DNA from 3 places in the Cobetia sp. LC6 genome. Region 3 is predicted to be linked to each of the others. Evidence: predicted binding sites of a transcription regulator. Region 3 holds the regulator's gene; each other region holds the start of a gene.
The links. Region 3 encodes LexA, which represses DNA repair genes until DNA is damaged. Its sites were predicted from a motif close to TACTGTNTANNTANACAGTA; they were not measured.
Positions count from the first base shown of each region.

Region 1: the regulator LexA is predicted to act here: its motif matches at 1,045-1,064, upstream of dinB (DNA polymerase IV).
Region 2: the regulator LexA is predicted to act here: its motif matches at 1,241-1,260, upstream of ruvC (crossover junction endodeoxyribonuclease RuvC).

Region 1 is NZ_JASSPL010000010.1:27,143-29,412, forward strand. Features, by position in the region: gene dinB (DNA polymerase IV) at 1-1,026, opposite strand, end outside; gene QQF40_RS12295 (Na+/H+ antiporter family protein) at 1,191-2,270, opposite strand, start outside.
Region 2 is NZ_JASSPL010000004.1:214,094-216,363, forward strand. Features, by position in the region: gene ruvA (Holliday junction branch migration protein RuvA) at 1-291, opposite strand, end outside; gene ruvC (crossover junction endodeoxyribonuclease RuvC) at 604-1,182, opposite strand; gene aspS (aspartate--tRNA ligase) at 1,463-2,270, opposite strand, start outside.
Region 3 is NZ_JASSPL010000001.1:221,296-223,565, forward strand. Features, by position in the region: gene QQF40_RS00990 (DUF6586 family protein) at 1-401, shown strand, start outside; gene QQF40_RS00995 (hypothetical protein) at 654-893, shown strand; gene lexA (transcriptional repressor LexA) at 996-1,625, opposite strand; gene QQF40_RS01005 (TetR/AcrR family transcriptional regulator) at 2,166-2,270, shown strand, end outside.

The sequences.
Region 1 (2,270 bases), on a different contig from region 3:
GGCCTTGAGACGTACGCCGACGCCCAGCAGGCGGACAGGGCGGTGGCCGCGTTGCCAGGCTTGCTCCATCAGCAGAGCGAAGCTGTTGGCGCTCGGCAGCGTGGTGGTCGAGGCGGGGAGCAGGCTTTCCAGCGTGGTGCTCTCGAAGTTGCTGAAGCGGATCTTGACGAACTGCTTGGCCAGCACCGGCTGGTCATGACGGGCGTGACGGCTGGTCAGGCGTTCGAGCAGGGCGGGCAGGCGCTCCAGGCAGGCTGGCAGGTCAGGCAGGTCGTGATCGAAGGTGTGCTCGACACTGATCGACTTGCGTTCGCGTTCGACACGCACCGGTCGCTCATCGATGCCGTGCGCCAGTTCGTGCAGGCGTGTGCCGAACTTGCCGAAGTGCTCGGCCAGTGTTGTCAACGGTGTGCCGCGCATGTCTTCGCAGGTGGTGATGCCCAGGCGTGTCAGACGCGCCAGCGTCGCCGGGCCGACCCCGTGCAGCTTGCCGACGGGCAGCTGGCGGATGAAGGCGTCGCTGGTCTCGGGCGTGATCACCGTCAGGCCGTCGGGCTTTTCCCAGTCACTGGCGATCTTGGCCAGAAACTTGTTGGCGGCCACGCCAAGGGAGAGGGTGATGCCGGTGCGCCTGAGCGCCTCTTCCTTCAGCCAGCGCGCCATCCAGGTGGCGCTGCCCTGAAAGTCAGTCACGGCGCTGACATCCAGATAGGCCTCATCCAGCGAGAGGGGCTCCACCAAGGGCGTCAGTTCATGGAAGAGTGCCTGGATCTCGGCGGAAACGGCGCGGTAGCGCTCGAAATCCGGGGGTACCAGAATCAGCTGTGGGCAAAGGCGCAGCGCTCGGGCGGTCGACATCGCCGAGCGTACGCCGAAGGCGCGCGCGGGATAGTTGCAGGTGGCGATGACGCCGCGTTGCTCGGTGCGGCCACCGATGGCGATGGGCACCTCGCGCCACTCGGGATGGCGGAGCATCTCGACGGCGGCATAGAAGCAATCACAGTCGGCGTGGAGGATCTTGCGCATGCGCGCATCATGCTAAAATACTGGATGGCTGTCCAGTGCTTGTGCCCACTCATTGCGCTTGAGCAGGCTCACCAACGATAACGCCCGACAGTGAGGAGAGTCCCCACTGTCGGGCGTTGGCATGGCTGGCATCTTGCTTGGGCGCGAGACTGGCGCTCAGCGGATTACAGCGTCATCGCGGCCACCCAGCCGAACACGATCAGCGGGATGTTGTAGTGGAGGAAGGTCGGCACCACGCTGTCCCAGATGTGGTCGTGCTGCTGATCGACATTCAGGCCGGCCGTCGGGCCGAGGGTCGAGTCAGAAGCCGGTGAGCCGGCATCTCCCAGCGCGGCGGCGGTGCCGATCAGCGCGACGGTGGCCAGCGGCGAGAAGCCGAATTGCAGCGCCAGCGGCACGTAGATGGCGGCAATGATCGGAATGGTCGAGAAACTGGAGCCGATGCCGAGAGTGATGAACAGACCGACCATCAGCATGACCAGCGCGGCCAGCGGCTTGTTGTCACCGATGATGTGGAAGGAGGCGTCGACCAGGGTCTGGATGTCGCCGGTGGCCTTCATCACGGAAGCGAAACCTGCCGCCGAGATCATGATGAAGCCGATCAGCGCCATCATGCGCATGCCGGAGGTGAAGAGGTCATCCGCTTCGTTCCACTTGAACAGGCCACCCAGCGAGAGGATGGCGAAGCCGACCAGGCCGCCGAGAATCATCGAGCCGGAATACAACTGAATGCCGAGGGCGGCGATGATGGCGATGCCTGCCATGACCAGACCGCTCTTGGATGGCGTGTGCATGGGCGTGTGGTGCGGTACGTTGCTGGACTTGATCTCGCGGGTCGCGTAGTCACGCGGCTTGCGGTAGGAGACGAACAGCGCCGTCAGCAGGCCAAGGAACATGCCGCCGACGGGAATCGCCATCGCCATCGGCACCATGCCACGGGTCACGTCGAGACCGAGCGACTGGCCGGCATCATTGATGTTGGCCAGCAGGATGTCGTTGAGGAAGATGGAGCCGAAACCGACCGGCAGCAGCATGTAGGGCGCGGTCAGGCCGAAGGTCAGTGCACAGGCCACGGCACGACGATCCAGACGCAGGCGGTTCATGGCGACCAGCAGCGGCGGAATCAGGATCGGGATGAAGGCGATGTGAACCGGAATCAGGTTCTGGGAGGAAATCGCGACCAGAGTCACGCTGCCCAGCAGGCCGTACTTGATGGCCGTCTGGCGGCGCGGCGTGCTTTCGCC
Region 2 (2,270 bases), on a different contig from region 3:
ATCGGACTGCTCCATTCCCGACAGAATCGCCAGCGCCAGTCGTGGGCCGACACCAGAGATCTTGATCAATTCACGGAACAGACGACGCTCGGGCTCCTTGCCGAAGCCATACAGCAACTGCGCGTCTTCGCGCACCACCAGGTGGGTGTAAAGCTGGCAATGTTCGCCCACGGCCGGCAAGCCCAACAGGGTGTTCATCGAAGCTTCCAGTTCATAACCGACACCCTGTACGTCAAGCACCAGCTGCGGCGGTTGTTTTTCCAGCAATGTCCCGGTCAGGCGTCCAATCATGTTGCGGCTGTCCTTGCTCGGCAGAGAACGTGTTCGTCAGGATCCTGCTGCTGACAGGCCCGATTCTCTGCACGGATTGTTACAATGCGGGCAAGCCTACCAAAGATGAAGCGCAGGCGGCATGTCCCAGTGTCACGACGAATTTGTCGCATCTTTCTGACAGTCATACCTTGGGTGAGGACCCGAAGCCTGATGCCGCGCGGCTTGGCGCATCACGCAATCGGCTGCTGCCAGGCTCGGCAGACGCTCTACAAGTGACTGAAAAATCGCTATTAATTGAGCACAATACCGCATTTGTCGCTCAGCGGCATGTCAGGCGTCAGGCTCGAAGTCTCGCCAGCTGCTGCTACGTCGCACGCGGGTTCCCTTGCGTCGACTGGTATTCCCCAGCCCCAAGGCTTCCAGCTGGTCATTGCCGGGCGTCAGTCGTCGACGCGCGAAACAATGCGTCAAGGCGATGGCCAGCGCATCGGCGGCATCGGCCTGTGGCGTGGCGGAAAGCTTGAGCGTATGCGTGACCATATGCTGCACCTGAGACTTCTCCGCGGCACCGGTACCGGTCACGGCCTGCTTGATCTGCCGCGGCCCGTACTCGAATACCGGCAAGCCGTGGTTGGCTGCACACACGATGGCAGCTCCGCGCGCCTGTCCCAACTTGAGCGCCGAATCGGCGTTCTTGGACATGAAGACCTGCTCGATGGCGAATTCCGCGGGGCGATGCAGGGCGATCACCTCGCTGATACCGGCATAGATCTGCGCCAGGCGCTGATCCAGGCTGACCTGTGACATGCGGATGCAGCCACTGTCCACATAGCGAGGCTGAGCCGCAGAGACATCCAATACTCCATACCCGGTCAGACGTGAGCCCGGGTCGATGCCAAGAATGATCATGCCGCTGCCTCGTCTCTCACACCTTGCGTCTTCGCTGTCGTCATCACGCCATCGCTCTTACTGTGTATATAACCAGCCACCATGCCACAAAAAAGGCGGTGCGACACTGTCATTGCCTGACGTGAACGCCAGCAAACAGTCTCGCACCGCCTTGTCGGGCTTGCTCGCCCCCTAGTCTATCAGGCCACAGGGGCAAACCTGCCACCGCGGGACCGCCCGGGCCTGATCGAATCAGTCCAGACGGCCCCACCAGTCACTCTCTCGGTCATGCGCCGCTGAATCAGGCCTGGCCGCTTTCGTCTTCGAGCTTGACCTTCTGACGCAGACGGATGTTCAGCTCCTTTAGCTGCTCACCGCTGACCACGCCCGGGGCGTCGGTCATCATGCAGCCGGCGCTCTGGGTTTTCGGGAAGGCAATCACTTCACGAATGGTCTTGGCACCGGTCATCAGCATCACCAGACGGTCGAGACCGAAGGCCAGACCACCATGGGGCGGCGCGCCGAACTTCAGGGCGTCGAGCAGGAAGCCGAACTTCTCTTCCGCTTCTTCTTCACCGATGCCCAGCACTTCGAACACAGTACGCTGCATGGCCTGATCGTGGATACGGATGGAGCCGCCACCCAGCTCGGTGCCGTTGATGACCATGTCGTAGGCGCGAGACAGTGCCGCTTCCGGGTTGGCCTTGAGCTCTTCCGGCGTGCAGGACGGCGCGGTGAACGGGTGGTGCAGCGCGCTCAGGCGGCCGTTGGCATCGGCTTCGAACATCGGGAAGTCGACGACCCACAGCGGTGCCCACTCGCGGGTGTAGAGGTTGAGGTCTTCACCCAGCTTGACGCGCAGCGCACCGATGGCCTCGGCCACGATGCTGGCCTTGTCAGCACCGAAGAACACGATGTCGCCATCGACGGCGCCACAGCGGTCCAGCACTTCATCCACGACGTCTTCCATGAACTTGACGATCGGCGACTGCAGACCCTCGATGCCCTTGGCACGTTCGTTGACCTTGATCCACGCCAGGCCCTTGGCACCGTAGATGCCGACGAACTTGGTGTAAGCGTCGATTTCCTTGCGTGACAGGCTGGCACCG
Region 3 (2,270 bases):
ATGAGCATGCCGTGGCGCGTCGCATGGCCGGTGAAGAGGGCGCGCTCGCCCTGCTGGAGCTGGCGCTGGCCTCATTGCTGGAAGAGTGTGCCGTGACGGCGCGCTGGCCGCAGGGGAGCTGGCGCGAGCGCCTGGCCACACCACCGACGCCCATTGCCGAGGTCGAGCAGCTGCGCAGCCTGCTGGAACGTCCTGACAGCTGGTTGTCTGAGCTGATCGCGGATGTGACCCGTCTGCATGAAGAGGGTGGCGTCGCTCGCCGCGAGGAATCGCGTTCGCGGGGTGATGGTCTGATCATCGCGGCAGCCTCGAGCGACTCGCTGGCCGAGCGTCTCAGCGCCGCCATCACGGCATTCAAGGCGCTGCTGCCGCAGCTGCGCGAGTCGAGCGTCGAGTGGTAGGTCAAGGCGCTGATATGGCGCTGCACGTTGGTGATGACTGGCGCATGGCGATCGGGTGACGTTTCGCCTTCACGGGTGCTAGACTGATCGCATTGTGGCAAGCCCTGCACTCTCCGGTACGACCATGGCTCTGGCTGTGGTCGTACTTTTTTCTGCGTCGCTGATGGCAACGCGGTGCCGGGCTTGCCAGCCGTCGCGCTGACGATTACAACGACGCCGGTATCTCACGAGGTGCCGTGCAGGAGGAATGACGTGTCCGATCCCGCCGTACTTGAAATTGTGCAAATGGAAGATGGTGAAGTGATTCTGCGCGCCGCGGAAAGCGAAGGTGAGCCGCTGCTCAGCATTCGCATTTCAGACGAGGCCGCTGATCTGCTGCGTGACAATCGTTTCGAGGTCGCGCGTGAGATGATCGACCACGCCATCACCCGGACTCGCCTCTGGGATGGCGAAGAAGACGAGGATGAGCAGTCAGAAGGCATCGTGCACTGATGCATCGCTCGCGCTTCGCGCACAAAAAACCCGCCTCGAGGCGGGTTTTTTTGTGCAATGCGTGCGGCTTTTCTGTTGCTTAAAGCGCAGCTGGTCAAGACCTCAGTGCAGGCCACCATCGCGGATGACACCTACCCCGAGGCCCTCGATCTCCAGGCTGTCCGTGCGCAGGTCGACCTTGATCGGTGAGAAGTCCTCGTTTTCGGCTTCCAGCCACACATAGTGCCCGTCACGGCGGAAGCGCTTGACGGTGACTTCATCTCCCAGGCGTGCCACCACGATCTGCCCGTCACGCACGCTGGTGGTGCGATGCACGGCCAGCAGGTCGCCTTCCAGAATTCCCACATCCTTCATCGACACGCCGCGCACACGCAGCAGGTAGTCGGCAGCCGGCGAGAAGTAGTCGCTCGGCAGCGGGCAGTGACGGTCGATATGCTCGCTGGCAAGAATCGGGCTGCCGGCGGCCACTTCCCCGATCACCGGCAGACCATCGTTGGCGCTCTCGTCGACGTCAGCCAGCGACGGCACGCGAATGCCGCGTGAGGTGCCCGGCACCATCTCGATGGCGCCCTTGCGCTTGAGGGCACGCAGATGCTCCTCGGCGGCATTCGGCGAGCGGAAGCCCAGCGCCTGGGCGATTTCGGCCCGCGTCGGCGGGTAGCCAGAGGACTTGATGGTCTTGATGATGAAGTCGAAGACATCCTGCTGGCGCGGAGTAAGCGGCTGGGTCATGGCATTGCCTTTGGCCTGGGCGGCATCTTGAGCTGACGGCACGGGGTGTGCATCCATACAACTGTCATTGTATCCAGTCATGGCAGTCATGCAAGGCATCGTGGCTTGTGTGGAGGCCTCAAAGGGCAGGTAGTCGTCGAGATATCGCTGTCTGCCGACTTGGCTTGTCGATATCCAAGGCAAGCTGTCGAGAGGGCAATCCGGTGTGGCCCTGCGGGGTGGTCTGTCACCGAGCACGACGAGTCCTTGAATCGGAACGGTCTGCATTGAAGGAATATCAGGCTCGACTAAACCTTTGGCGTTTGAAACGCGAGAGAATTGTCAGTCGTGACATGGCGCGCTAGAATCAAAGTGTTTCAAACGAATGTTCGCCGATGGCAGTGTTCGGATGTGTCGTGCTCACGTGTGCCGTGGTCAAACGAGCCGATATCGTACGTGGCTTTCCGGTGAACCTGCACCACCTCATGAGAGAGTCGCCGCGCGGCGCTTGCGTCGTGACCTACGACTCCAGTCCTCTTCTACCTGACAAGGGTTCCGCCCATGGCCCAGACCGATACCGTTACCCGCATCCTCGATACTGCCGAGGTGCTGTTCGCCGAGCGTGGTTTCGCCGAGACCTCATTGCGCAACATCACCAGCAAGGCC